DNA from 2 places in the Roseibium sp. MB-4 genome. Region 1 is predicted to be linked to the other one. Evidence: predicted binding sites of a transcription regulator. Region 1 holds the regulator's gene; the other holds the start of a gene.
The links. The regulator LexA, encoded in region 1, represses DNA repair genes until DNA is damaged. The targets are predictions, from matches to a motif close to TGTTCNNNNTGTGTTCNG.
Positions count from the first base shown of each region.

Region 2: a site for LexA is predicted at 11,745-11,762, ahead of ACVDG4_RS12840 (ATP-dependent helicase). Genes of this name have one in related genera too.

Region 1 is NZ_JBRKQB010000001.1:874,452-889,726, reverse strand. It holds gene ACVDG4_RS04265 (ComEC/Rec2 family competence protein) at 1-2,428, shown strand, start outside; gene lexA (transcriptional repressor LexA) at 2,498-3,211, opposite strand; gene ACVDG4_RS04255 (DUF1194 domain-containing protein) at 3,521-4,273, shown strand; gene bchJ (bacteriochlorophyll 4-vinyl reductase) at 4,305-4,898, opposite strand; gene bchE (magnesium-protoporphyrin IX monomethyl ester anaerobic oxidative cyclase) at 4,900-6,555, opposite strand; gene ACVDG4_RS04240 (glutamate synthase-related protein) at 6,947-8,557, shown strand; gene ACVDG4_RS04235 (thiamine pyrophosphate-dependent enzyme) at 8,589-10,565, shown strand; gene ACVDG4_RS04230 (hypothetical protein) at 10,576-10,797, shown strand; gene ACVDG4_RS04225 (hypothetical protein) at 10,794-10,967, shown strand; gene ACVDG4_RS04220 (Rieske 2Fe-2S domain-containing protein) at 10,964-12,031, shown strand; gene ACVDG4_RS04215 (hypothetical protein) at 12,028-12,789, shown strand; gene ACVDG4_RS04210 (hypothetical protein) at 12,786-13,034, shown strand; gene ACVDG4_RS04205 (transporter substrate-binding domain-containing protein) at 13,086-13,802, shown strand; gene ACVDG4_RS04200 (EAL domain-containing protein) at 13,942-15,267, opposite strand.
Region 2 is NZ_JBRKQB010000002.1:361,830-377,104, forward strand. It holds gene ACVDG4_RS12770 (DJ-1/PfpI family protein) at 1-358, shown strand, start outside; gene ACVDG4_RS12775 (ribbon-helix-helix domain-containing protein) at 495-845, shown strand; gene ACVDG4_RS12780 (ribbon-helix-helix domain-containing protein) at 1,222-1,581, shown strand; gene ACVDG4_RS12785 (NAD(P)/FAD-dependent oxidoreductase) at 1,598-2,704, opposite strand; gene gatA (Asp-tRNA(Asn)/Glu-tRNA(Gln) amidotransferase subunit GatA) at 3,094-4,578, opposite strand; gene ACVDG4_RS12795 (GNAT family N-acetyltransferase) at 4,592-5,068, opposite strand; gene gatC (Asp-tRNA(Asn)/Glu-tRNA(Gln) amidotransferase subunit GatC) at 5,084-5,371, opposite strand; gene ACVDG4_RS12805 (TetR/AcrR family transcriptional regulator) at 5,498-6,097, shown strand; gene ACVDG4_RS12810 (YHS domain-containing (seleno)protein) at 6,250-6,741, shown strand; gene ACVDG4_RS12815 (SGNH/GDSL hydrolase family protein) at 6,828-7,814, opposite strand; gene ACVDG4_RS12820 (siderophore-interacting protein) at 8,112-8,909, shown strand; gene ACVDG4_RS12825 (hypothetical protein) at 8,971-9,342, shown strand; gene ACVDG4_RS12830 (transporter substrate-binding domain-containing protein) at 9,384-10,514, opposite strand; gene ACVDG4_RS12835 (hypothetical protein) at 10,623-11,465, opposite strand; gene ACVDG4_RS12840 (ATP-dependent helicase) at 11,792-14,245, shown strand; gene ACVDG4_RS12845 (autotransporter outer membrane beta-barrel domain-containing protein) at 15,182-15,275, shown strand, end outside.

The DNA.
Region 1 (15,275 bases):
TGACCCTTCAGTTATATCGTCAAACACGGATAGCAGGCACCAGCCCGCCGAGGGGTCGCCCTGGATCGCGTTTCTGAGAACCCGGAGAGAACACAAAGACCGGCCAACTTATCAGCACGCTGGTTGGGCAGGAACGGCGGACGATTGGGAGCAGTTTTGGCAAAAGCAGGGTCTTTTGTGGACCGGATTTTCCTTCAGCGCCGGTATTTTTTTCTACAGCTTGTTGCCTGAAGAGCCGAGTTGGCTCGTGCTTGGCGTGTTATTCGTTTTATCAGGTGGTTTCGCTGGCTCCCACGCTATCCGAACCGGTCTGCCGCGAATTTTGATCCTTTTGCTCGCCCTTTTTGCAGGGCTCAGCATTGCAACACTCCGAACAGCTGCAGTGGGCGCACCCCGGCTGGCGGAGCCGATGACTGTTCTGTTGCGCGGTGACGTCTTGAAGGTGCAGGAAACCCGGTCTGGCAAGCGGCTTGTGCTCCGCGTCAGAGAAGTTGATGCCAGAGAAAATACTGTTGGGCGGTTTGCAAACCGGGTCCGGCTGCGCATTCCGGCCGATGCGCGCATTGCACCCGGCAACTCGATCAAAGTCCGGGCCCGGTTGTTTCCGCCTATGGGTCCTGTGGTGCCCGGCGGATATGACTTTTCCTTCCGCGCCTATTTTGACGGCATAGGTGCAAGCGGCTTCAGTTACGGCGCGCCAGAGATCGTGCAAGGGCCTGCGGCGTCTCAAGTCCTTCTGCTCGTTCGCAAGGTGAATGAACTCCGCCAGCGCTTGGCAGAGCGGATTTCAGCACTTTTGCCGGAAGGCCCGGAAACAGCCCTTGCGGTTGCACTCTTGGTGGGCGATCGCAGCGGTATTGATGAAAAGACCGAAGAGAGCCTTCGGGCCGCGGGCCTGGCACACATTCTGGCAATTTCAGGCCTGCATATGGCGCTCTTTGCAGGCGGTGCTTATGCTGTATGTCTTGGCGCCCTAGCAATTATCCCGGGCCTTGCGCTGCGCTGGCCGATCCACAAGGTTTCAGCCGTTCTCGCCCTTGTCGCGGCAGTTTTTTATCTTCTGCTGTCCGGGGCATCAGTCGCCACCCAAAGATCCTTCATTATGATCGCGCTGGTCTTTTTGGGGATCATGACCGGACGCCGGGGTTTGACACTGCGATCGGTCGCAATCGCCGGCCTGTTCTTGCTTCTACTCGCGCCGGAGCGCCTGTTTTATCCAGGTTTTCAGATGTCGTTTGCGGCCGTGATCGCACTGGTCGCCGTTTATGATCTTTGGCGTTCGCATCAAAAGAGAAGAAGGTTTCTTGTCTCTTCAACAATCGGGCTCTCTTGGTTCTTGTCCGGCGCACTAAAATGGGCCACCGGTTTGTTCGTGACGGCCCTCGTCGCCGGGATCGCAACCGGAATTGTCGGTGCGTACCACTTTTCCCGGATCGCGCCCTTCGGACTGGTCGGCAACATGCTGGGCATGCCGGTTTTTTCTATCATCGTGATGCCAATGGGCGTGGTGGCATTGGTCCTGATGCCGTTCGGTTTGGCGGCAATCCCGCTCAAGATCATGAGCGCCGGTCTGGCGGCGCTGATCCAGATAGCGGAATTCACAGAACAGATTGCGCCTGACTTTGGCCGAATGGGAAGTCTAACCGGCCTGTCTGCCGCTGTTTTATTGGCCGGTTTCTTTGGTTTGCTGCTCGCCCCGGGCCGTTTCCGGATGATCGGTTTGGGTCTCGCACCTGCCGGAATCGCTCTCGCGATAATATCGCGTCCGCCAGATATTTACATTCCGGCAAAAGGGGCTCAATTGGCTGCCCGGGATATCGAGGGCAAGTTAGCGTTATCCAGCGCCAGAAGTTCTTTTGCTGTAGAGACTTGGTTTGAAGCGGAAGGAGTATCAGAAGAAGCGATTAAATCGCGCAAGATGAAATCCGATCAGCGCGCTTGCGACCCTGCGGGCTGTGTGGTCCAGACATTCGCAGCAAGGGCAGAAGTTGGTGAGGAGCAGATTCCGGTCACCATCGCCCTACCGAAGACCCGGAATGCCCTTTTTTATGACTGTCAAAAGGCAGATATGATCGTGACCGATATGATCGCGCCGGAAGCATGCTCCGCAGTCGTTTTCGACCAGGACATCAGAGTGGCGCGCGGTGCCATTTCTATTTGGTTGGGCCAGGTCTGTCGAACACGCACTCCAACAAAGGACCAGATGATCGAAAACGGGCAGAGAGTAGAGGCTGCGGTTCAAAGAAAGAATGTTGCGCCAGCCCCAATAATGCCGCCGCAAACCACTCGCGCAGCGGCAAAAACTCCCAGCGCTGTTGTTTGCCAAACGCAAATAAATTCAGTCAAATACGCCAAGCCAACGCCTCCGCGGCCGTGGCACAAGCAAGGCTCGGTCACACGCGCAAGTCTGCGAGCATCTGCTGGCTAAAACAGATGAGAGTACCTACAAACCCGCAGTGGCGGGAAACTCTCGAAAATGCCTGCCGGTCTCGGAGCTTCAGTACCGGCGAAACAGAGAAACAAGTTTCCCTTGCACACGGACACGGCCCGGTCCGAAAATACGCGTCTCGTAGGCGGGGTTAGCGGCCTCAAGCGCGATCGACGCGCCTTTTTTGCGCAACCGTTTCAGCGTCGCTTCCTCATCGTCCACAAGGGCCACGACGATGTCGCCGCTGTCCGCGCTTTCCGTTCGGCGGATCAAGACGGTGTCGCCGTCCAAAATGCCGGCCTCAATCATTGAATCCCCGCGCACTTCCAGAGCGTAATGTTCACCCTTGCCAAGGAGTTCTGGCGGGACGCTGATGGAGTGGCTGTGGGTCTGGATTGCTTCGATCGGAACACCGGCTGCAATCCGTCCCATGACCGGGATTTCCGTCGATGCTGCGACAGGTTCTGGCGCGGGCGCAGGGGCCGGCGCCGGTTTGCCGAGTGATCCTTCAATCACCTCTGGTGAGAAACTGCCTCTTGGTCGCGGCGCACCCAGGCCCGGCGCGATCGAATCTGGCAAGCGGACCACTTCCATGGCGCGGGCTCTGTTGGGAAGCCGGCGTATGAAACCGCGCTCTTCCAGGGCGGTGATCAGTCGGTGAATGCCGGATTTGGAGCGGAGATCCAGAGCATCTTTCATTTCGTCGAAAGACGGCGGAACGCCCGTTTCCTTCAGTCTTTCGTGAATGAACATGAGCAGTTCGTACTGCTTGCGCGTCAGCATACTGCGGTTCCTCGCCCTGAGTTTAGTTTTGCCTGAGAATCGCTCAGTACAAATCGAGAACATCCTACCTGTTCTCATTGTGTTCTGCAAGGGTAAACGTTCTCTTACTGTTCTGCCGATGGTTCTGAGATCGAAACCTGCAGATGCTTTAAGGCGCTGAGAAAAAGATTGTTTTATTCGCAGTACGGTTGAACAACCGATTTTCGCGGAAAGAACAAGACTGGGACCTGCACAAATGTTGTGAGCCGGCCTTTCTGATCCGCTAACAGGCTCTAGCTATCTTCTGAGTTGTTGCGGAGGAAGCAGACCATGCGGATGATTGTGATCGTTGCTGTTTTGTTGCAGGGCTTGCTTGTTTCTGCGGCCTCATCCGAGGAACTTGATCTGGAACTCGTGCTTCTGGCAGATGCCACTGGTTCAATTGATGACGCGGAAATCAGGTTCCAGCGCCAGGGCTATGCCGAAGCGATCACCGATCCACAGGTCCTGAACGCAATTGCGGACAACGCGTATGGCAAGATCGCCGTGACCTATGTCGAATGGGCGGACATGTTTTCCCAGGACGTCGTGGTCGACTGGATGGTGATCGACGGACCGCAGTCGGCGCAGCTCTTTGCAGAGCGTTTGATGGCACCGCCCCGTCAGGCCTTTGGCCGCAACGCGATTGGCGCAGCTCTTCTAAAGGGCAAGGAGCTGATCGACACCAACGAATACAAGGGGTTGCGCCGGGTGATCGATTTGTCGGCGGACAGCGCCAACAATTGGAATGGGCCAAGCATCACTGAGGCAAGAGACGCTGTGGTGAATTCCGGCATCGTCATCAATGGTCTTGCGGTCCTGTGCCGGCACTGTTCCGGCCGTCCGGTGTCTTACAATCTGGAGGACCGGTTCTTTTCCGAGATCATCGGTGGTCCGGGATCCTTTGTGGTGACCGCGGACAGTGCAGATACCTTCGCAGCGGCTGTGCGCAAGAAACTCATTCTGGAAATCGCGGACAAGCGGTCTGCGCCGGATGCCCGTGTGAGGTTTGCAGCGATTGAAGGCACGGGAGCTGCGAACTGATCGGGTAGATCCAGTCCGGGACTACATAATCTTAGATATTGAACTCAAACCGGCAGGCATCCGCCCCGCAAGCTCCGCATTCCGTCTCTGTGACACGGACAAGCTGGCCGATCAGTTCCTGGAACAACCTCTCGAAAACAGCCACATGCCAATGGCAAATTGGATGATCAGCGTGTTCCCCTGCGATTAGCGGATTGTCCTTCAGGATAAAGACCAGGGGTCTGCGTCTTGCGATTTCAAACTGTCCGGAGCCTGCAAAGGTCCAGGCGTTTTTTGAAATGGCGTTTGCCAAGAGATGTTTTGAGACGCTTGCGGGAAGCGCTTTCAAAAGCGATTGCGCCAGACCAGGGATTCGGTGTTTTAGGACATAATCGGCCGTTCCAACACCAGCAGCCCTAGATATCTCCGTTGAAAGGTCGGGCAGGGTGGCCCGCACGGTCTTGTGAAACCGTGCAACGGGGCCTTCCGGGATCAGGCCGCTCATATCTGGAAGGCTCGCAATGCGGGCGTCGTGCAAGAGCGTTTCGAAAAGGTCCTGACCGCCCTGTTCTTCCAAGGGAGAGCGGAATTGGGTCAAGGCATTCGGGCCGATCATGCCATCGGCCTGAAGGCTCTGCCGGTCCATGTCAGGCGTTCTCCGCCATTTGTTCCGTGCTGCCACCGCAAGCAAGCGCTGCCGCGGCTGACGCTTTTTTGCGGTCTGCCGCCCGCTCCTTGCCCTGCAGACGCAACGCTTCACGCCGTTCGGCTGCCCGGGCGGCACGATCGGCCGCCGATTCCCAGTCCGCCACTTGGGCTTCTGCCAAGGTGCGGTTCTCATCGAAGTCGAAATGCACCTTGTCTTTGGACTGCGGGCCCCAGTACCCGGCCTTGCCAAGGTCATAGAACGTGCGGGCAAACCCGGCTTTCAGAAAGGCTTTCAGGCAGCCCAGCAGATAGCGCCGGCGAAAGCCTGTACCGCGCCACGGGTAATGGAACAGCGCCTTTTGCATGTAGAAGCGCCGATAGTTCTTCATGACACCGTTTAAAAGTTCGCCGCGTGTCATGGCCTCTGGCTTCATGATCGGTGTCACGAAGTTGTATTTTGAGAAGTCGAACACCTCGACCTGATCCCGGATTTCTTGGAAGAGCGGTGTGAACGGCCAGGGCGTATACATGGCCCAGTTGGCAAGGTCGGGCTGCCAATCCCACGCCATCCGATATGTTTCTTCCAGGGTTTCCTCGGTTTCATTGTCGAGCCCGACAATGAACTGCGCCTCCACGAAGATGTCGGCCTCCCGCAGAAGCCGGATGGCTTCCTTGTTATCATTTACCTTGGTTTCTTTGTTGAACTGGTCGAGTTTGAGCTGCGCCGCCGCTTCCGTTCCAAGGCTCACGTGAACCAGGCCGGCCTCGCGGTAGAGCGGCAAGAGGTCCTTGTCGCGCATGATGTCGGTCACACGGGTGTTGATGCCCCACTTGATTTTGTCCGGCAGCCCGCGTGCGATCAGCTCGTTGCAGAATTCAACGAACTTCTTGCGGTTGATGGTGGGCTCTTCGTCAGCAAGGATGAAAAAGCCGACATTGTGCTCAGTGACCAGCTTTTCGATTTCATCGACAACCTTTTTGGGATCGCGCACCCGGTAATCGCGCCAGAATTTCCACTGCGAACAAAAGGAGCAAGTGAACGGACATCCCCGGGCAAAGTTCGGGATGGCGACGCGGGTACCGAGCGGAACATAGGTGTATTTGTTCCATTCCAGAATGTTCCAGTCCGGCTCGATCGCGTCGAGATCTTTCACGGTCGCGGCCGCATGGGTCGCAACGATTTGGTTGTCTTCCTTGAAAGCAATGCCCTTGATCGTTCTGCGGTCTTCCGGCCACCGTTCCTCGTCGATTGCCCGCATCAGCTCAATGACGATTTCCTCGCCTTCGCCGCGCACAATGACGTCCACCCAGGGCGCTTCGCTCAAGACTTGCTTGTACATGAAGGTGGCGTGGACACCGCCGAGAACCCGCACCGCATGCGGATGTTCATCCCGCGCAATTTCCAATATCCGTTCGGCTGCGTAAATTGAGGGGGTGATGGAAGTAACGCCAATGACATCCGGTGAGATCCGGCGGATCTCTGAAGCAATTTCCGCGTCAGATAAGTCATTGGTCATGGCATCGACGAAATGGATGTCGTCAAAGCCTGCCTTTTTGAGACTTCCCGAGAGGTAGGCGACCCAAGCCGGAGGCCAGCTCCCGGCGATTTCCGCGCCACCAGAATGGTAGTTTGGATGAACGAACAGGATGCGCATGGGATCACCTCTCATATGTGTCAATTAAAGTTGACACATGCATCGTCTCAGAAAAATGACGCAGATCAATCGGGCGAATTGCGTATTTTTGGCAAGTTGAGCGGCGGCGTCGTTTGCAGCTCAATTATCTTCCCTTGCGGTATTTCACGATTGCCACACAGCACTGTCATCTGCTTATGATTTGAGACTGCAGGGCTTTCCAGACCTAATCCTGCAAGCAAACCATCTATTGCACGCCCATTTTTCAAAGCGCGCCTTCAGCACATGCTGATCATGGAGACAGGAGATTTAAGAACGACAGTCCGCAATGAATTGGCGACTGTTTTGAAGCAAACAGAAAATACCAAGGCCCAGTCGAACAAACGCTGTGCCACTAGCTGGGGAAGACAAAATGAAAGCACACGCCGTCGCCAAGTGGAGCGAGTTGCCAGATCGAGATCCGCAATATGCTCTCGTGGAAGATGTCGATCTGGTGGTTGTTCGCTTTGATGAAACGGTGTCGGTGATGTACGGGCGATGTCTTCACCGCGGGGCGCTGATGTCCGACGGCTATGTGGATGGAGATAACCTTATTTGCGGCGTTCACTACTGGGACTACCGCATTGATACAGGCGTTTCTGAGTACAACAACTCGGAAGTCCTGAAGAAATTCAGCAGCTGGATCGAAGACGACGAAGTGCGGGTGGATGCGGAGGAGATCGCGGCCTGGGCCAAAGACAACCCGCAACCGTTCCAGCGCGATGACTATCTCGGTCTTTATGCTGACACGTCCCACGGGACTGAGGAAGAGCCTTATACCAAACTCATTCAGGGGTATGCCAAACACGGTCTTTCCAAGACCGGTCACCACGGCGTGGTGGATGCGATGGGGGTGCCGCGTGTTGAGCTGCCAGATTGGGACGAAATCCAGATCCTGACTGCGCAGCTCCAGCGTTTTCCGTTGCTTGATGATGATCCGGTGGGGACCGACGTTGTCATCGGGCCGAATGCACAAAAGCCGCTTCACCTGAAGATCCCGCTTTTTGTCTCGGACATGAGTTTCGGCGCCTTGTCGGAACCGGCGAAGATTGCGCTTGCGCGGGGGGCGGAGCTTGTTGGAACCGGTATCTGTTCCGGTGAAGGCGGGATGTTGCCGGAAGAGCAGGAAGCCTGCTCGCGTTATTTCTATGAGCTGGCCTCAGGACGCTTCGGGTTCGACTGGGAAAAGCTGAACAAGGTTCAGGCGTTTCATTTCAAGGGTGGTCAGGGCGCCAAGACCGGAACCGGCGGCCATTTGCCGGGTTCCAAAGTGCAAGGCAAGATTGCCGAGGTGCGCGGCCTGAACGAAGGCGAGTCGGCCATTTCTCCACCGCGCTTTCCCGACTGGACGCAATGTGAGCAGGTTAGGGACTTTGCCGATGAGGTGCGTAGCCGTACTGGCGGCATTCCGATTGGCTACAAGCTGTCTGCTCAGCACATAGAAAAAGACATCGACTCGGCACTGGAGGTTGGGGTTGATTATATCATCCTGGACGGCCGCGGCGGGGGCACTGGAGCTGCGCCGATCATTTTCCGGGACAATATTTCCGTACCGACAATCCCCGCGCTCGCCCGGGCCCGGCGGCATCTCGACACGTCTGGGCGGGGCGATGTTTCGCTGGTGATTACCGGAGGCCTTCGGAAGCCGGCGGACTTCGTCAAGGCGATGGCCCTGGGCGCCGATGCGATTGCCGTATCCAACGCCGCTATGCAGGCGATCGGCTGCATCGCCATGCGCGCCTGCCACACCAACAATTGCCCCGTCGGGATCGCGACCCAGAAACCGCATCTTGTGAACCGTCTGGTGATCGAGAAATCCGCCCGCCAGCTTGCCAACTTCTTCGAAGCATCGGTTGAGCTGATGCAGGTGATGGCGCGCGCCTGTGGCTATTCGCATTTGAACCAATTCAACCAGCACGATCTCACAACCTGGAAACGGGAAATGGCAGACCTATCCGGTGTTGCCTATGGTGGTTTGGCCTGATCCGGGCCGATAAGTTTTGAGGGAGGAATTCATGGACGCTCAAAATCTCGACTGGATCAAGGTCGGCCATGTGAATGATTTGCCGGAAGGGCGCGTCAAGACGGTTACGGCGCGCACCACATCCATTTGCCTGTCGCACTTCGATGGTCAGTGGGCCGCGATGGACAATCACTGTCCGCATCAGCGTGGACCTCTTGGAGAAGGCTCAATAGAGAAGGGAGTGGATGGCAAGTGCTGGATCCGTTGTCCCTGGCACGGATGGGACTTTGACCCGCTGACCGGAAAGCCGCCGGGAGGCCACGAAGACAGCGGACAGGAGCTTTATCCCCTCAAGGTCGAAAACGGCGAGATTTTTGTTGGGCTGGAACCAGAGCCTGAGCATGAACGCACCGTGACCGATGTCATGGCAGAGACCATGGTCAATTGGGGTGTGAAACGTATCTTCGGGATGGTCGGTCACTCGAACCTTGGGCTTGCCGATGCCATCCGGCTTCAGGTGAACAAGGGCAAGCTCGGCTATATCGGGATCAGGCACGAGGGCGCTGCAGCGTTTGCCGCCTCTGCCTATGGCAAGTTGACGGGTAAACCCGCCGCCTGTCTGACAATTGCCGGACCAGGCGCGACGAACCTTGTGACGGGCTTATGGGACGCTAAGGTGGATCGTGCGCCTGTGCTTGCGTTAACAGGACAGGTCCAGACGCAGGTCTTTGGGCCTGGAGCATTCCAGGACATAGACCTGAAATCGGCTTTTGAGGCCGTGGCCCGGTTCTCCCAACCGGTGCTCACATCCTCCAATCATGCGGAACTGATGACGCTTGCGTTGAAGACTGCGACCGTCGAGCAAGACGTGTCTCACCTTATCTTCCCCGATGATGTTCAGACTTTGCCGAGTGATCAGAAGGCATCCGGTCCACAAGGAAGGGTTGGAGGCTCAACCGTTGTTCCGGCGCGCGAGGATCTTCAACGGGCTGCGCAGATGATCGGGGAAGCCAAACGGCCGGTCATCATCATGGGCTATGGCGCTATAAACGCACGGGACAAAGTCATCGCGCTGGCCGAACATCTGGGTGCACCGATCATGACCACCTTCAAGGGCAAGGGGCTTATCCCGGACAATCATCCGAACGCCGCCGGAGTGCTGGGCCGTTCCGGAACCCCGATCGCCAGTTGGCTCATGAACGAGGCCGACTTGATCCTGGCGCTGGGCTCGTCCTTTGCCAATCACACGGGTATCGCGCCCTACAAGCCGATCATTCAAGTCGATTACGAACGCATGCAGCTTGGCAAATTCCATCCGGTGACGCTGCCGGTCTGGGGTGAAATCGGGGCTTTTTGTGATGCGGTCCATCCAATGGTCGAAAAGTCCGCCCATGCCGCGCACCAGCTTACCGAGCTGTTCGAGCGTTGGCATATGTGGCGGGAGGAGAAGGAAACCCGCTTAAGCGAAGATCAGGGACACGGAATACACGCTGCAGCGGTCTTCAAGGCGCTGACGGAGCTGTGTCCGGAAGATGCGATCATTCCGGTGGATGTGGGCAACAACACCTATTCCTTCGGCCGGTATTTTGAGCCACGTGGCCAACGCATCCTGATGTCCGGATATCTCGGTTCGATCGGGTTCAGTCTGCCGGCAGCGCTGGGCGCCTGGTGTGCCACACAGGATTTCGAAGAGTATCGCGGCCGCAAGGTCATCTCGATCTCCGGGGACGGTGGGTTCGGGCAATACGCGATGGAGTTCACCACGGCCGTCAAATACGGCATGAACATCACGCACATCCTTCTCAACAACTCCGAACTCGGTAAGATCTCGAAAGAACAGCGGTCGGGTGAGTGGCCGGTTTGGGAGACGAGCCTCACCAACCCGTCCTTCGCGGCCTTCGCAAGGCTCTGCGGTGGACATGGGCACCGGGTCACGGAAGCCGCAGAGCTCCATGCCGCCATCGCCGAAGCGATTGCGCATGACGGGCCGTCCTTGGTGGAAATCGTGACCGACGCGGATCTTGTGTAGGGGGAGAACATTGGCGACTGCAGCATTTCTGATCGAGCTTGGCCGTTACTACCTTTATGCAGGTGGGATTGTTGCGGCTTTGTTCCTGGTGATTGGCATTGACCGGATAGAGCCGTCGGCCAACGGCTCCTATGCCTTTCGTCCGCTGTTGATCCCCGGCATTTGTCTCATCTGGCCGCTGGTGCTCTATCGGTGGGCCGTTCTGGAAAGAACCAAGGGGGACAAACCATGAAACGGGCCCACCGGACCGCGCACGCCCGGATTTGGACGGTGCTTGGGATCGCACTGCCTATGGCTTTCTTCACCATCCTTGCCTTGCGGCAAACCCCGCCCGCGGACCGGCCGGCAATCCTGATTGAAGCGCCTGTAAATGCAGCGGCAACCGGGGAGGGGAACCAATGAGCGTTCAGTACACTCCCGTCCTTTGGAACCGGAACAAGCTGGTTTATGACGGCGTGCTGCTGATCGCGGTCGCGCTCTATCTCTATGTCTTTATCCGCTATGCCCCGGCCTTTGAGGATGTGACCAAACCGATTGACGGGGCAACGTTGCGCATGCGCGCCTTCGGCAGCTGCGCGTTCTTGATGCTCACCGTTATCCTGTGCATCGGACCGCTCGCACGGCTCGACCGACGCTTCCTGCCGCTTTTATACAATCGGCGGCACTTCGGTGTGTTGACGGCCGGGATCGCCGCTGTCCATGCCAATTATGTCCTCGGTTGGTATTTCAATTTCTCGCCGACGGACAAATACGTCGCGTTGCTGTCGTCCAACACCAGTTACGGTCAGATCCTCGGCTTTCCCTTCGAGGCGCTGGGCATTGGCGCGCTGCTGATCTTGTTCGTGCTTGCCGCCACCAGCCATGATTTCTGGCTGAGTTTTCTCGGAGCCCCCCTCTGGAAAGCGCTGCACATGTCAATTTATATCGCGTACGCCTTTGTCGTCCTGCACGTGGCGCTGGGCGCGCTTCAAGGCCCCGGGGATCCGATACTGACAAGTCTGGTCACGGCGAGTGTTGTACTGGTTTGCGGCGTCCACTTTGCGACCGGGCGGATGGAAGCAGCGCGCGAGCGCGGCGAAGCCACGGCAAAGGCTTCGCTTGAGCAGGCGGGCTGGGTCATTGCCGGCGAGGTAAACGAGATCGATGAGGATTGCGCCAAGGTGGTGACGCTGGACGACGACGAGCGTGTCGCGATCTTCAAGTATGACGGCAAACTGTCCGCGATCACAAATGCCTGCGCCCACCAGAACGGGCCACTCGGGGAGGGAAAGGTCCTGTGGGGCTGCATTACCTGTCCCTGGCATGGATATCAGTACAACCTCGCTGACGGTCGGGCTCCGGAACCGTTTACCGAGAAAATATCGACCTACCGGCTAAAATTGATTGGATCGACAGTGCTTCTGGATCCGAACGCCTTGCCGCCCGGAACGCATGTTGAACCGGTCAAACTGGGAGAGGGCGCATGAGCTGGAAACAAACCAAGGAGGCGCCGTTTTTCGTTGGCTATCTCAATGCTGTCCCAAAACCGCTCGCCGTGTTCGCTCTGGTTTTCTCTCTGTGTTTTGCAGGCGGTATGGGGTTGGCCGCTCTTGCGTTGTCCTCAACCCAGAACGATCCGGGCAATGGCGGATTTCAATGGGGGAACCGCTTTGAACAGGCCGGATTGCTGGAAATGAGGCCCTATCCGGTGTTCCGGGTGCCCGGCGACGAGGAGAGCGGGCCGCGGACCTATATGCTGTCCGGTCAAGGAAAACGCGGCGTCTTCGGTCCGGCAGAGGCGAATGCAGGGACGCCGGTCACCTTGCGCGGCGTTCCTGTCAATCGGGGTGATCTCACCATGATCCAGGTTGGTAAGGTGGAGGCAACGGAGGGCGGCGCGGGCAACTTTGCGCCAAGCGACGCTGTGCCGCTTGGGCGCTGGAAACTCGCTGGAGAGATCTGCGATGGCAAATGCTATGCCGGTGCCATGCGGCCGGGACAAGGGCTTGCCCACAAGGCCTGCGCCGATCTCTGCATTACCGGAGGCATCCCGCCGGTCTTTGTCTCCTCCGGTCCCGTCGAGGGGCGCAATTTTTTCCTGATGGCAGACAAGGACGGTACTCTCTTGGGCGATGAGATCCGGGATCTGCTTGCGCTTTACATCGAGGTGGAAGGCGAGGTGGAGCGCCTGGACGATCTTCTGGTCTTCAAGGCGGATCTCTCAACGGCGAGGATCCTGAAATGAGCGGGCAACCCAAGCGTCCTCCTGTGCAAACGATTGCGATTGCTCTGGTTTTGACCGGCGCTGTGACAGCTGCCGCTTATTATGCTTGGATCTACGCCAATATCGGTGCGCGCACCTATGCCAGGGGAACGCTACTCACCGACATGCGATTCTTCGTTGGGCTTCTGGCTGTTTTCGTTGTGCTGACGTTTGCGGATCGGATCATCGGTTTCCTTGCGGCCCGGATTGGGAGGCGAAAGACGTAACTGGAATGATGTTTTTTGCTGTTTAGGATACTGCGTTACATGGAGAGGCGGATGCGGGCAGGGCTAAAAACGTTGGTCTTTGTTCTGGGGTTATCGCACTGGCTTGTGCCGTCATCGCAAGCGCAGGACACATTGACGTTTTCCATGGCCCAGAATGCTGCACCGGTTGCGCTGGCCGTGCGCATCGTTGAAAGCGCGTATGATCAGCTGGGCATTTCAATTACCAAACTGCCCATGGCTCGGTCCCGAAATATTCTTACCGCATCTTCCAAAGAGGTAGACGGCATCATTGCCGGGCCAAAACTGTTTGATCAGGAGTTTCCGTTTCTGACGCGGATCGACGTGCCGATCTTGCAGATCGACATCAGGATATTTTCCTGCAATCCCGACTTGTTAGATGCCAATTCCGTCAAGCAAAAACGTTGGGGCCGGATAAACGGCGCTCGGCTACTATCGAAATACACTGAGGGGTATGACGATGTGTGGTTGGGAGACACCTTTCAAGAGCTTTTCGGCATGCTCAAACTGGATCGATTGGACGCCGTGGTCGGTCCTCAGATAGCCTTGGACATCTATTCCAAACGCGAGGATCGTGGATGCATCGAAGCTGTTGGCGGTTCTTTGGGGCAGGTCGATTTTTTCCATTACCTGCATTCAAAAAACGGCCATTTGGTACCAAACATCACGCGTGTTTTGCGGGACATGCTGGATACCGGGAAAATCAAGGAAATAACAGAGAGCTTTCATGAGGCTGATCCGGGCAGTTAGTTCACTGTCAAACCAAATCTCAAGATGAAGATCGCTGACCTCAGAAAAACGTTTCTACCGTGCAAAAAAAACGAGTGATCAAAGCTGCAGGGAAGAGACGAGTTTGGCCAATCAGGCGTTAGCAAACCGGTCGAAATTTTCAGCGGCGGGGCATTTCCGGGGGTGAGGCATTCCAATGATCGGTCGGATTGGGGCGGCCGAGATAGAACCCTTGTCCGTAATCGGCTGACGTTTCCAAAACCAAGGCAAGTTGTTCTTCTGTTTCAATGCCTTCTACAACCGGTTTTGCCTCGCTGGCGCGGATAAGGTCAATCATCCGAAACAGGATATCTTTGTCTCGCGGTGATTGAATTGCGGATGCCAGAAAGTGCTTGTCTATTTTGACGTAGTCGACCGGTACGGTCTGCAGCCGGCTTAGTGTTGACTGCCCGATGCCAAAGTCATCCAGGGCGACCTTGATACCTTTGTCGCGCAACTGGCTGACAACCCGGCTGACATCGCTGCTGTCCTGTTCGACAACCGTTTCCACAATTTCAAAGACGATACGATCTGTTGGAATGTCGCCAACAATCGTTTGAACCCAATCAAGTTTCTGATCGGCAACTTTCGCGAGGAAGGCGCTCGAGATGTTGAAAGCTATGTTTTTTTGCTGTTTCAACGCCGCCCAGGCAGCAGTCGCGTGGGCCGCCTCCAGCGGCGGTGTGGCTCCATAGTTGTAAGCCTCTGTCATCGTTTCAAGAAACTGTGCCGGGCCAACGATTTCGCCATTCGGCCGCCGCCATCGCAAGAGGGCTTCATAGCCCCACAACTCAGCTTGCCTTATGTCGAAAATCGGCTGAACGAAATAGCCGATTTCGCGCCTGTTTAGCCCAAGATGCACCTCCTCAACGCTTGGTTGACCGGTTGCCAATTGGAGACCGCGCTCTTTGAGCAAAACCGCTTTCTGCTTGCCCGTTCGCTTTGCCTCCATCAGCGCCTTGTCAGCCTCGATCAAGGCATTGCGCGGCTTCATGCCGTGTTTGACTTTCGCAAGACCGATTGATGCATGGCGCGAAACGAGGAGCTCTCCGACGGGGACTTGGCACTTGCTGATCGCGGTCAAGACCTCTGCGCTTATGGCTTCGAGGCCCTGGTCATCTATGCCGTGAAACAAGCCGACAAATTCGTCGCCGGATACCCTTGCGACCTTCCCCTTGTCGCCAACTGCTGTTTGCAATGCGGAGGCAATTTGAACCAAAAGCAGATCGCCTGTGGCGTGCCCATAGTTGTCGTTCACTGACTTAAAGTCGTCCAGATCGATAAACATGAGCGCGTCGGCGTCACGCGCGTTTTCAGCGAAATAGTCGAAGAACCATTGTTTCGTCGCAAGGCCAGTCAGATCGTCTGTGCCCAGCCGATGCTCCAGTGCCGCGATACGTTGTTTCAAGGCGGCAGGCGTGTCACCGTCGTCGGATTGATCTCCCAATTTCTGCC
Region 2 (15,275 bases), on a different contig from region 1:
CGACTACGACGCTCTTGTGATCCCGGGCGGCCGGGCACCAGAATATCTGCGGCTGGACGGTGCGGTCCTTGAGGCTGTGTCTTATTTCATGAGCGAAGCCAAGCCGGTCGCCGCGATTTGTCATGGCGCCCAGATCCTTACAGCGGCGAAGGTCATCGAGGGCCGGACAGTGTCGGCCTACCCGGCCTGCCGTCCGGAAGTCGAACTTGCGGGCGCGACTTATGCGGACATTGCTGTTGATGCGGCGGTCACCGACGGCAATCTCATCACCGCGCCCGCCTGGCCCGCACATCCGGCGTGGCTTGCCCAGTTCCACAAGGTGTTGAGCACCACTCAGCAAGGCTCACTCGCAGCCTGATGATGTAAACAACCGGTCCGGGCACCAACGCGCACCGCCCGGGCCGGCATCATGGCCGAGCAGACCAAACAGTGGCGAAGAGCCCTTGAATTGACCTTCTGAGCGGGTAATTTGGCGGGATGGAGGAAACACCGAGATGTGCAAACTGTTTATCGATGCCGATGTAAATCTCTGGCAGAGCACGACAAAATCCCTGCGCATCGACGGCATGGTCACATCCGTGCGGTTGGAGACCTTCTTCTGGAACGTTCTTGATGAAATCGCAGCGCGCGACGGTATGAATGTTGTGCAGTTGATCACCAAGTTGCATCACGAAAGCATTGATGCCGGTCACGACCTTGGCAATTTCACCTCTTTCCTCAGGGTTTGCTGTGGCCGTTACCTGGCGCTGCAGCTCGCCGGAGACGTACCCACAGACACACGCGTTCCGATTGCAGGCCTTGACGCCGATGGCATTCTGGAGGCAGAGGAACGCCGGGTTCATTAAGGTCCAAGCGCAGCTGTCATTCCCGCACTTGTCGTAATGCGTGACCGCTTGAAGGCTTGGACCACAGGACCTTAGGTCTGCTTCCATGGTTCCCAAGACCCAACTCCAGCATATCGAGCCACTTACGTGTGTAGTATTCTGTTACTACCCGCAGCCCCTAATCCCCTGATAGGACAATGCATTCATTGTTGACGTTAGGTCTCCCACCGATTCTTGCCGGTGATGACGCCTGGCGGCAATTCAAGAACCTTGCCGATCCTGTCTTCCTTTCTTTACCCACCAAACAAGAAGTTGGCAGGTTTCCGGTTCCCTGCCCGGGGCAATTATTTCGAACCCGGGCAGGGTTTTCTTGGTCTGCAGTTGTCTGGGGGGACACATGTGCAAGTTGTTTGTCGAGGCGGCAACTGAGCTTTGGCAATGCCGTGCCCGGTCGCTCCGTATCGACGGAATGGTGACATCCGTTCGCCTTGAAAACTTCTTTTGGAAAGTTCTGGAGGAGCTGGCCGAGCGCGATGGCATGAACGTTGTGCAACTGATCACCCGGCTGCACAACGAAAGCATTGCGGCGGGCCACGATCTCGGCAATTTCACTTCTTTCCTGAGGGTCTGCTGCGGCCGGTATCTCGCCTTGCAGCTCTCCGGCGATGTCCCGACCGACAAGTCTCAGCCAATCAGCGGTCTCAACGTGGACGAAATCCTGAAATCCGAGGCCCGTCAGATACCGGATTGGAATTGACAGATTTACTATCCGCCTAATCAGCCCCGACAAGACCTGCCACGTGATCAGCAATCGCGAGTGCGGACGTGAGGCCCGGCGATTCAATCCCGTAGAGCGCCACAAGACCGGCTTGGCCGTGCGCCGCAGGTCCATCAATCCTGAAATCCGCAGCAGGCACACCCGGCCCTACGATTTTGGGGCGGATGCCGGAATAGTCCGGGACGAGTGCGCCGTCGGCAAGATCCGGCCAGTAACTTCGGATTGCGGCAAAGAATTTATCCCCGCGGGCCGGGTCAACCGGGTAGTGGAAGTCGTCAACCCACTCCACATCCGGGCCGAAGCGCGCCTGGTGCTGAAGATCCAGTGTCAGATGCACGCCTAGGCCGCCGGGTTCCGGCACCGGATAAATCAGCTTCGAAAACGGCGCCCTGCCCTGCAGTTTGAAATAACTGCCCTTGGCGAGATAGGCTTTGGGCGGTTTCGTACCCTCTAACCCGGCAGCCAGCGCCGGGGCCATATGACCGGCGGACAGGATCAGCTCCTTGCAAGTGATCGTATAGGCTTCGCCGTCTTCGGTCGACACGAGCACTCCAAAGCCGCCTACAAGCAACGGCTCTAAGCGGTCCACCTTGGTGTTCAGAACCACTTGGCCGCCATGGGCTTCCAAACCGCCCTGCAGCGCCAGCATGAAACCGTGACTATCAAGTATCCCAGTGGAGGGCGACCACAGCGCGCCCGCGGCATTCAGAGCCGGTTCTTTTCGGCGGAGCTCATCTTGGGACACGAACTCGAGATCGGTCACACCATTTGCGGCAGCCTTGGCCTTGATGGTGTCCAGTTCCTGAAGCTGCGGGTCATTGGTGGCGACGATCAGCTTGCCGATCTGCTCGTGTCCAACCCCGTTTTCCCGGCAAAACGCGTAAAGCTGCTTCTTGCCCTGGACGCAGAGCCGCGCCTTCAGACTGCCTTGCGGATAGTAGATCCCGGCATGAATGACCTCCGAATTGCGGGCACTTGTTTCCGAGCCAATCAGATCATGCTGCTCCAAAACCATCACTTCGCGCCCGGACAGGGCCAAGGCGCGCGCGCAGGCAAGCCCCACGGCCCCGGCACCAATCACGATGGTTTCGATGTCATGCATGGCTTGTTTCATTCCTAATCGACCGGCATCAACTCATTTCTTCGACGAGAGCTGACCGCGAAAGGTGAGAGCCCCCCTCCGCAGTCATCCCGCACTTGATGCGGGATCCACTCCGTGAGCGTTCCATTCGATCAGCCCCGCGTGGGGCGAGCAAACGGGATGGATCCTCGGATCAAGTCCGAGGATGACGGAGAGAAGGGAGAAGCCGTGCCAAACCTTAACAGACTGACTTCCCGGAAAAGTCCACAGACTTTATCCGGGATCGCTTCCGTTCGCCCGGGATGACACAGTATCCGTTCAGCTGCCGTCCCGGGCTCGACCCGGGACCTGAGCTTCTTTCCGACATGGCCCCGGATCAGGTCCGGGGCGGCCTTAACAGGCGGCGGGTGTTACCCCCACCACTTCTCCGGCTCGAAAGAGCCAGCAGCGTCTTCGATGACCTGACCGACCTGGAAGAGTGTCGACTCATCGAACGGTTTGCCGATCAGCTGCAGGCCAAGCGGCAGGCCTTCAGACGAGAGACCAGCAGGTACGGAGATGCCCGGAAGACCGGCCATATTCACGGTCACGGTGAAGATGTCGTTGAGGTACATTTTCACCGGGTCGGAGTGAAGGTCCTGATCCGCCACACCAAAGGCTGCAGAAGGCGTTGCCGGGGTCAGGATGGCATCAACGCCGTTGGCCCAAGCCAGATCAAAGTCGCGCTTGATCAGCGTGCGGACCTTCTGGGCTTTCAGGTAATAGGCATCGTAGTAACCGGCGGACAGCACATAAGTGCCAATCAGGATCCGGCGTTTGACTTCATCACCAAAGCCTTCTGCGCGGGTGTTTTCATACATCTCTACGATGTCCTTGCCCGGAACACGCAGACCGTAGCGAACGCCGTCATAACGGGCGAGGTTCGAAGAGGCTTCCGCAGGCGCAACGATGTAATAGGCCGGGAGCGCGTATTTTGTGTGCGGCATGGCAATGTCGACGATTTCCGCGCCCGCATCCTTCAGCCACGCAATGCCCTGTTGCCACAGCTCATCGATTTCGCCCGGCATGCCGTCCAGCCGGTACTCGGCCGGAATGCCGATTTTCAGACCCTTAACGGACTTGCCGATGGCCGCTTCATAATCCGGGACCTCGATGTCGACGGACGTGGTGTCTTTTGGGTCGACGGAAGCCATGGACTTCAGAAGGATCGCACTGTCGCGCACCGTGTGGGCGATCGGGCCAGCCTGGTCGAGCGAGGAGGCAAAGGCCACAACGCCCCAGCGCGAGCAGCGGCCGTAAGTCGGTTTAATGCCAACCGTACCGGTGAAGGCAGCCGGCTGACGGATGGAACCACCGGTGTCCGTAGCCGTCGCGCCCATGCACATGCGCGCAGCAACGGCGGCTGCCGACCCGCCGGACGAGCCGCCCGGAACGAGATCCTGGTTGGAACCCTTCTTCCGCCACGGGTTGATGACGTCGCCGTAGTAGGAGGTCTCGTTCGACGAGCCCATGGCGAATTCGTCCATGTTAAGCTTGCCGAGCATGACCGCGCCATCAGCCCACAGATTGGCCGTCACAGTGGACTCATAGGCTGGCTTGAAGCCGTCCAGAATGTGGGAACACGCCTGCGTGTGAACGCCTTCGGTGCCGAATAGGTCCTTGATACCGAGCGGAATACCTTCCAGCGCACCGCCCTCGCCCTTGGCGAGCTTGTCGTCAGAGGTTTTGGCCATCGCGCGGGCTTTGTCTGCGGTAACAGCAACATAGGCGTTTAGCGCGCCGTTGGCCTGTTCGATGTTGCCGAGAAACGCCTCGGTGAGTTCGGTGGACGTGTAGTCCTTGTTCTTCAAGCCTTCGCGGGCTTCGGCAATGGTCAGTTTTGTAAGGTCTGTCATGGGTCCAGGTCTTTCAGGCTGCCGTCAGGCGCCGGGAATAGAAAAGGGATTCAGGATGTTCGGGATAGTCCAGGATCGGGCCGCACACTTTGAAGCCGCTGGTCTCGTAGAGGCGCTTGGCCGCAAAATAATTGACACCGGTTTCCAAAACAGCCTCGGAGAAGCCTTCCTCGATGGCGAGCGCCAGGATCCGGTCCAGCAATTGACGTCCAAGGCCGAGGCCCTGAAAAGCGGGACGGGTGTACATGCGCTTGACTTCGGCAATGCCGCCATCGTGGCGGTAGAGCGATCCACAGGCCGCCACCTTGCCATCAACGCGGGCGACAAAGACGGTGGTCCGCGCATCGGCCATCTGTTCGACGGTCAGATGGTGGCAGGCGTCTTCCGATGTCAGGCTCAACAACAACGCATTCAATTCACAGACCATCGCACGCATCTCATCGCTGAGCGGCGTTTCAACGGCGATTGAAATGGCTGGCGCGGACGACATCCCGGTTGCTCCTGCTTATTCGACGACTTTCGGCACCATGAAGAAGTTGTCTTCAGAGGCCGGCGCGTTCTTGGTGATGTCGGCGGCCTTGTTGCCGTCGGTTACACCGTCTGCGCGCTTTTTCATGGTTGTTTCGACCACGGAGGTCATCGGCTCAACGCCGTCAATGTTCACTTCGTCGAGCTGTTCGACAAAACCGAGGATGGCATTCAGTTCGCCGGTCATGCGGGTGGCTTCGTCTTCGCTCACCTTGATGCGGGCAAGACGCGCAACGCGCTTTACCGTTGCAGTATCTACGGACATGTTTTTTCCTTTGACCGTTGGAAATCTGGTTTGGAATTTGATTACCGCCCCAAGCGCTCATTTTCCAATGAATGTCCTTGCTGAACGCATCAAGACATGAAATACGGTCCTGATGGGGACCGAATTATGAGTGATGGTTCAACACGCCGGGGGCGGAAAGACGACCCCAGCCTGACCGGCCGGCTGCAATCCGCGATGGTAAGGGCTCTGGCCCACCATGGGTACGAGCCTGTTCGTTTAGACGATCTTGCGAACGCCGCGGGCACCAGCAAACAGGCAATCTATCGCCGCTGGTCCGACAAACAGGACTTTGCACTTGCCGCGCTTCAAACTGCTCTGTTTCAGATCCCCGCACCCAGACCCGAGCGCACAAATACTGCGCGAGACCTCTACCGCCTGATCGACGGCTACCGGAGAGCCTTGAACAGTCACCTTGGCAAGGCCCTACTACACGTGCGGACAGTCCCAGCTTTCGGATCGCTACTTACAGACTTTGAAGACGAAATCCGGTTTCACATCCGCCAGTGCTTGATCGCGACACCGTTTGAGCAGGACCTTCAGGCGAAAACCACGCTAATCCTGGGACTCATTTGGCAAGACCTGTTTGATCTGCATTTCGGGCGCAGCGGGCTGGATGACACTGGATTGGAAAGCGCGATCTATTTGCTTTTGGGGCTGACTGCCCCCCGATCCTCTGTGGAACAGTCGCCGCTCCCCGGATTGTGAGCCACGTCTGAGTACCAAGGCGTTCACGATATCTGGCGGTGTGCTTTCATCTCTGTGAACAAGGGTGATTGGTGTTTGGCAGCGGTCATGGCCATTCTCCAGACACCGGGCGCGAACATGTGCCTCAACTCAAAAACCTTCCGGAGTTCTCGATGCCGCTCTACACCTCGAAATCCGTGCTTCTTGGCCTCACAGCTCTTTTTTCCGTCACCGGCTTTGCCGTGTCGGCTGACGAAATCACCACCTTTACCAAGAACGGCGCCGCTATCGGCGGCACCGATCCGGTTGCCTACTTCACCCAAGGCAAGCCGGTCGCCGGTTCTGATGAGTACACGTTCCAATATGACGACGTGACCTGGAAGTTTTCGTCTGCTGAAAACCGGGACAAGTTCGCCGCCGATCCGGTGAAATACGCGCCGCAATACGGCGGTTTCTGCGCCTTCGGTCTGAGCAAGGGCTTCAAGGTTCCGGTCATCCCGGAGGCCTGGAAAATCGTCGATGGCAAGCTCTACCTCAACAACAGCATCGCCGTGCAAGAGCGTTTTGAAGGCAACACCGCAGAATACATCAATCACGCTGACCTGAACTGGGACATCGTGAAAGACACGAAGCCGGAAGACCTGAAAGAACCGATCATCCGGTAAGGGTGCGCCTTGGTAATTCTGGTGCAACAACTTAGATTGCACCAGATTTACGTGGCGATTTACGCTGCTTGGCTCACACTGGTGCGCTATGCTGCGAATCGAGACGCTTCGATTTCCTTTAGTTCTTGGCGAAATTTGACTGCTATGTGTTCGAAACCTTTCTTTGTCGGGTGAATTTCATCCTGCCACCAGTCACTCCCAGTTCCAATTACCTTGCGAAGATCAATGAACCGAAATTTGCCGTTAAACTTTGGTTGCGCAGCTAAATTCAAGATGCGGTTGTTGAACCGGTCCACCATCTCTTTAACGACGGCGCGCCAGATTGTTTGATCGTTTATGTTCCGCTTTTGACTGAGAGGACCGCCGATTATCCATCCCCCTTTTCCCGCAGGTCTCGGATCGCAGTATCCATAGCCGTGCATAATGATCTCACAGTCCATCCCAACTATTTTTGATGCCCATAAGTCCGTGTAGTAGTAAACTAAATTTAGCAAGTATTCGAAGTCATCATTTACATAATCATCAACAGGTCTATTGGGGGACCATTGGTGAACATATTTCTCAATGGAACCAAGGACATTATTGCCACCTACGCTTAATAGCACCACGTCAGATTTTTCAGCTGAAATTGTTGAGAACAATTCATCTTGCCGGAGTAAGTTCGACCATGCATCACCAGCCTTGGCAAGCGAAAGAACGGCATATTCTTTCCACAATTCCAGCACTATGTCAGACGCATATCCAAGTGGCGGCAACTCGCACCATGAGTCGCCTTCAGCGACGCACTTCAAACCAGAATACCCATTCCGGATGTGACTACGATAGCGCCGCTGCTTCGCTCTGCGGTAAAAATCTAAAACTGATTGCAGTTTCAATAGCTTATCATCTGAGTCTTTAGAGCCTGCGTAGAAATCAGACTCAATCTGGAAACCGCCAGCACCATCGCGTGCAAAGCGCGTTCCTTCTAAAGTAAATTCTTCGCCGTTATCGTGATCCTTGTCCTCAAGAACAGTTACCAATTTGTAGTGGTCAATCTTCTCGAGCAAACGATCCATTTCAGTATCATTATTCATAGCAACCTCACATAGAAAAACTTGCATAATATACTAGTGGTAGCAATCATCTTACGCTTAGTCAAATAGCCTAGTCTCAACTGGGATATTGTGAAGGACACCAAGCCGGAAGACTTGAAAGAACCGTTCATCCGGTAATTCCTGGCTATTGAGGAAAACTATTGAGCCCGCCAATTCGGCGGGCTTTTTCATATGCCGTCTGACACGCTGTTTCCTGTCACGAAACAATGACGCCTTTCAAAACCGGTCAGGCAATGTTAAATGCTGAGTATTGAAGTCAGCATTTAAAGGTTCCCCATGGCCGCCCTGCCGAAACGCAAACCCCGCTTTTTGACCGTCAAGTCTGCCGTGTACTTAAGCCCGCACATGATCCGTGTGACCTTTTCGGGACCCGAACTGGAAGGATTTCCAATGGGGCAAGAAGGGGCGAATTGCAAGCTGGTGCTGCCGCGTGACGGTGAAAGCCGGGACGACTTCGAAGCATATTTTGGCGCCGGCGCACCAGATGAGAAGGTCCACCCGGTCAGGACCTATACCGTGCGGGCCTATCGGCCGGACCGTCTGGAACTCGACATCGATTTTGTCGCCCATGGCGACAACGGACCGGCAACCCGCTGGGCCCAATCCGCCAAACCCGGATCATTCCTCGGCTTCTTCGGGCCAAGTCAGAAGAAGATCAAGGAATTCTACGCTGATTGGTATCTGGTGGCAGCGGACCTCTCCGCCATGCCGGTTGCCGAAGCCGTTCTGGAGCAGATGCCGCAGGACGCGAAAGGCGTTGCCCTTTTTGAAGTGCCGTCCAAAGACGATATCCGGGAGATTGTGGTCCCAAGCAACATCGAAATCCATTGGTTGATCCATGAGGATCCGCATGTGGCATCCAACGCACAGCTCGACTTCATAAGGTCGATGACATGGCCGGACGGTCTTCTTCAAACCTGCATTGCCGGAGAAAGTTCGGTCATCCGGTCGATCCGGGACTATCTGCACAACACCCGGCAGGTGCCGCGCAAAGACACCTACATCTCCGGCTATTGGAAAATCGGCCTCGTTGAAGACGAGCATCAGAAAATGAAACGGGCGGAAGCCGCCTGACACCCCTTTCGATCTGGCAGGAAGCCGTGCGCGTAGTCTCTTCAGGTGACGGAGAGCTGCGATGGCCCGCTATTACGTGTCAGTGACCGGTTTGCGGTTGAAGACCTGGTTTCATGCCCTGCGCTTCTGGCGGCACGCGATCCCCAGCTTCAATCAGGCAAAAGCAGCGGACGGCAACGTTTTGACTGACACACGGACCGTGCACGGCGTCCACCACACCTTGACCGTCTGGACGAGTGAAACGGCGATGAAACGCTATCTTTATCGCGGAGCGCACCGCAAGGCGATCAAGGCGTTTCCATCAATCGCAACTGGAACGACATGCGGCTTCCACACTGACGACATTCCATCCTGGGAGGTCGCTCTTGAATACTGGGAGCGCCATGGACGGGACTACGAGACGCCGACAATGGGCAGCTCGCGTAGCCCCTAGTCCAACCTCATTGCTTTAGCCAAGCTGGAATCCGGCACCAGCTATTCCCGCGGCCCAAGATATTCCACACGCAGGTCTTCCACTTTTCCGGCTTCCTTGGCCGCGAGCAGCTCAATGTTGATCGTGCGGGTGTAAGGGCTGCGCAGCGACAGGGCAAACCCGTATTTGTTCGGATCAAAGAGCGGCCCAACCACCTCCACATCCGCGTTGGGATTGGTGTGATCGTAGTATTCCAATGTCGGCGCATCGCCGACAAACGCGTCAATTTCGCCGTCGCTTAATGCTTCGACAGCCTCATCGAGGCCATCAAACGCAATCACCGACCATCCCTGCTCGCGTGAATAGTCTTCCCCTACACTGCCGTCGAACACACCGACGACCTTACCCGGCAAGTCGGCAACACTCTGGATCTGATTGTTGAGAGACAAGGTGGTCATGACGCTTGTAACGGAAGACGTAATGAACGCCATCACCGCCAATCCGCACACCAGCCAGATCGCTTGCCACACACGCCCGATCCAACCAAACAGGTTCTTGCGCGATGGCGCCTTGCCGGAGGTCACGACAGACATTACCGAATAAAAACTGTCCGCCAGACCATCGGGCCACTTCTGCGAGAAGGACTTGTCGAACCGGCGGTCAAAAAGGGTCATGAGAAGCGTAGCCACCACAATGACAAACGCGAGCCAGCCGTAGGCCTTCAGGAAACCCGCCTCCTGAAGCCCGTTGACCACTTCCCAGAAGCTGGTTGATCCGGTAGAGCCGACCATGATGCGCAGACCTGAATCGAACCAGGGCTGGGTGAAATCCATTTTCTCCAAACGCGCCTTTGTGATGGTCAGGTTCGAGATCGCAGCATCTTTTTGCCCCTCCGCAGTCGCGTCGATCAAGGCCCGCACATTGGGGTACGGCTCGTACTGATACTCGAGGCCGGCAGCAGCTGCGAGCTCTTCCCAAAGCTCGATCGCCATGCCGGAATATCCATCAGCCGTTTGCATCACGAAAGGCGGGCTCACCCGAACGCCAACCTTCAGCGGCGCTTCGCCGCTTGCCGCTTCCGGTGCTTGCCCCGCCTCCTGCGCGGCACCGGGCGATACAACCAGTATCATTGCACTGATCAGCGCTATGATCGGGAACACGGAACGCAAAAAGACACGATAATTCAGCAGCATGGCTCCCCCAAGGCAAGGACGCAAAAACGAATGCGTTCAGACGTTACAACCTAAAGGGTAAAACAGTCGCAAACGCCTGTGTGATGCCTTTGCAATCGAGTAGTTTGGCTACTGGGTCTCGGCCTGCGCCGGGACCGCCGGGCTAGGGATTACTTCAAACGACCGCATCAAAGCTGTCACTTCCGCCAGCATGGCTGGCCAGTCTTGTGGGGGGATAGAACGATTGTGGCGAGCGCTCGATTGAGTAGGAACTAAGACAGTTGTTCGAAGTTCTGTGCCGGTAGAAACATCCGCTGTAACAGAATACCCGCTTGACACTTGTTCCCGCGCTATCACCTCCGCGCCTTCATGTCTCCAATTCCTAGAAAAGAAATAGGAGAGACCATTAGGCGCCTTATATCGCCAGTACATGCTATCAAACGCTGTTCCGGTTTTTGTCAGATTTGGCTTCGATACCGTGAGCGGATCTTGCGGGCTTGCAAAAATGCCAATGTAGGTGAGCCCCTGCAAATACTTGTATTCTGGATGTTTGGACCAGAACTGAGGCGTTATTCTCTCTATGTCAGCCGGTTTAAAATTCACATTCCGATATTCGTCGACTGCATTCGCAAAATCCTGGCAGTACAACCACCAGCCCTGCCCAGTATTATTGCCTTGCAAATCCTGATAACTAAAACGGGTCGGAAAATCAGCGCCGTCGCTCAACCGCTGGGAAATCGATGGCTGCCACTCCACCGGAATGTGATACTCGCGCCCATCCAATTTTATCCGAACAACATCCGTTGGCTCGCAGCTGTTGAGCGGCGAGTGATCGGAAATCTTCAGCCAGAAATAGCCAACGACCGCCGCGCAAAAAATAAGAAAGACCGCCAGGTGTTTCATGAAAGTGGAGAGCATTTTCGCCCCAAGGCACCCAAGTTTTGAAATTCCGTCTTGCTGCGGGAAATTCATTTATAAGTTGCAATTCCGACCACTATGACGACCCTTGAGTTAAAGACCCATGAAACTCCTCTCGATGGTGGCGCAGTATCCATTGAAGTCTGGTGGCCGCCCCAGCGTAGGCTGGGGCCCAGTAAATCCCTGACCTCAAGATTTGAGTTCTGCACTTGCCCAATTAACAGCATCTGTGGCAACTGCATCCCGGCCTGCGCCGGGACGGCTGAAAACTGTCGGGGTTCACGAGAACTATCCCCACCAAATCCGCCTATCGCGTCTCGCCAGCGCCGCATTTGTTGCTATATTGTTCTCCAAAGCGCTTTTAACCGGACCGATAAACCATGACCGACCCGGACGGGTATGACGATCCCTTTGACGATCCTTTTCAACCCATCGGGACGCGAGCGGAAGCTCCCCCTGTTGCACCACAATCTGTTGCACCGCCTTCTGGTGGCGGCATTGCTGCACGCGCCATGGCGGCCCGCCGGGCACCCGACTATCTGACCGGTCTCAATCCCGAACAGCGCCTTGCCGTGGAAACGACCGAGGGGCCTGTCCTGGTGCTCGCGGGTGCCGGCACCGGCAAGACCCGGGTTTTGACCACCCGGATCGCGCATATTCTGGCGTCCGGCCTGGCACGTCCACATGAAATTCTGGCCGTGACCTTCACCAACAAGGCCGCCCGCGAAATGAAGGAGCGCATTGCGGGGTTTGTCGGTGGCAATGTGGAGGGCATGGCCTGGCTCGGCACATTCCACTCCATCTGCGTCAAAATCCTTCGAAAACATGCCGAACTGGTGGGCTTGAAATCCGGCTTTTCGATTCTCGACACAGACGATCAGATCCGCCTGATCAAGCAGATCATTCAGGCTGAAGGGCTCGACGACAAGCGCTGGACCGCCCGCGCCTTTGCCAACATGCTCGACGGCTGGAAGAACCGGGCCCTGACACCGGATCAGGTGCCAGAAGGCGAAGCGCGCGCCTTCGCGAACGGCAAGGGCCGCAAGCTCTATCAGGAGTATCAAGAGCGCCTGTCAATCCTGAACGCCGCCGATTTTGGCGATCTCCTGCTCCACGTCATCACGCTGTTCAAGACCCGCCCGGATGTGCTTGCCGATTATCAGCGCCGCTTCCGCTACATGCTGGTGGACGAGTATCAGGACACCAACATTGCCCAATATCTGTGGCTGCGTCTGCTGGCCCAGGGCAATCCGAATGTCTGCTGTGTCGGTGATGACGATCAGTCAATCTATGGCTGGCGCGGGGCGGAGGTCGACAACATCCTGCGCTTTGAACACGATTTCAAGGGCGCGGAGGTGATCCGGCTGGAGCGCAATTACCGCTCCACCAGTCACATTCTCGCCGCTGCCTCTCATCTCATCTCTTTCAACGAAGGCCGGCTCGGCAAGACGCTTTTCACTGACTTTCACGAACCGGATCATGACCTCGTGTCCGTTGCCTCCGTCTGGGATTCAGAAGAAGAAGCCAGGACGATTGGTGATGAAATCGAGGCGCTGCAGACCAAAGGTCACGCGCTCAACGAGATGGCCGTTCTGGTCCGCGCCTCCTTCCAGATGCGCGAGTTCGAGGATCGATTTGTCACGCTCGGCCTCAATTACCGTGTCATTGGCGGTCCGCGCTTTTATGAGCGCATGGAAATCCGCGATGCCATGGCGTATTTCCGCTGTGTCATGCAGCCGGCGGACGATCTGGCGTTCGAGCGGATCGTCAACACGCCGAAACGCGGCCTTGGGGATGCCACGCTTAAACTTGTGCATGAACTGGCACGGGCCGAGCGCATCCCCTTGATGCAGGCCGCCAGCCAGCTGATCGATTCCGAAGAGCTGAAACCCAAGCCGCGCAATTCACTGAAAACCGTGCTCGACAATTTCGAACGCTGGCGGCGCCAGCTCGACAGCATGAAGCACACGGATCTCGCCGAGATCATTCTGGATGAAAGTGGCTACACGGAAATGTGGCGGCAGGACCGCTCGGCCGAGGCCCCGGGCCGTCTGGACAACCTGAAAGAACTCATCCGCTCCATGGAAGAGTTTGAATCCATGGCCGGGTTCCTGGAACACATCTCCCTCGTCATGGACCGCGACAGCGCAGATGCACAGGACGCCGTCTCGATCATGACGCTGCACTCCGCAAAGGGCTTGGAGTTCGACACGGTCTTCCTGCCCGGCTGGGAAGAAGGGCTGTTTCCGCACCAGCGGGCGCTGGATGAAAGCGGCCGCGCAGGCCTGGAAGAGGAACGCCGCCTCGCCTATGTCGGCATCACCCGAGCCAAGAAACGGGCGAAGCTCTACTTTGCCTCCAACCGGCGCATTCACGGCCAATGGCAATCGAGCATTCCATCAAGGTTCCTTGATGAACTGCCGACTGAACACGTTGAAATCGCGGAAGCCTCGTCCAACTACGGCGGGTATGGCGGTGGCGGCTATGGTCCGTCGCGCTTCGACCGTCAGGATGCCTTTGAAACCGGCAGCTATTCGACGCCCGGCTGGCAACGCGCTCAACGCGCGCGCCAATCCTCGAACGGGTTTTCAGACGGCGGCGGACGTGGCTACCAATCTGCCCGGCAAAAACGCCAGGGTCCGCTCACCATTGAAGGGGAACTGGTTGCCAAGTCCGTCAGCGATACCCCCTCGGAATATTCCGTCGGCGAACGGGTGTTCCACATCAAGTTCGGCTATGGTGCGATCAAGTCGATCGAAGGCAACAAGCTGACCATCGATTTTGAAAAGGCCGGTCAGAAAAAAGTCATCGACAGCTTCGTCGAGCGGCACTGATTTTAAGATATTGATATTTATATCAATATCAGACTAAGGACAACGAAATTTACCTTAGGTTAAGCATAAAACCGCTAGTGTGACCGGACAGTTAGACTGATCCGCAATTTGTTTCTGCGTCGCGGATACGGCAGGAGACAAATGATGCACCTTTCCAACACGACAGCCCTATTACGCCGTTTTTCAGGGACCACCGTCCTTGCAGTTGTCGTTCATACCACAGCATTCATCGCATCATCTGAACAGTCTCATGCCAACTGTGATGTATTCGGCACAGCAACAGTTCGAGTTTCTGGAAACGCCACTCTAGATCCAAGCAGTTTTTCACCAACAAGCAATGTTTGTACTGAAAAACGTACAGAAATATATGTTACACCGGGCACTGTTCCCGCCGATGGTTCTTACAATTTCTATTCTCCCCAGATATTTGATCTGAAACAGATCACAAAAGTTAACGCTATTATATTCGCTGATAACTCTATTGAGGCAGCGACATCGAATGGAACAAACTTTTTACGCCTTTTGCAAACGCCCGCGACCGACGATCTCGGCGCGACCCGGATTAATCTCATAGACGTAACCATCGGAGAAAATCGTGCCATAACGTTGACTGAGGAAAATGGTGATACGCAGTTCCAAGAAGTTTATGTTTCAAGCGCGTCTTCAACCCCAATCACCTACAACTCATTCACGATCAACAACCCATCCCTATTCGCGGTCGGAACCTTCAACATTAACAGTCAAGTGCTGGCCTCCCCGACAAAATTAACACTCAAAAACAGCGCGATATTGAATGCCGGGCTCACCTCCGTTGGGACAGGATCAGAACTAAAGCTGGAAAACACCACGATAGATACTCGCATATTCCGCCTCGATGGTATTCTATCTGGCAACGCAACAATCAATGGCAAATCCGGTGCGAGTGACACGGTTTTTTTGACTGCTGGGGGTTCAGAATTCAGCCCCGGCAACTCCATCGGGACGCTTTCTATCAATGGCAATCTGTCTTTACAGGGCGCGACAAGTCTTG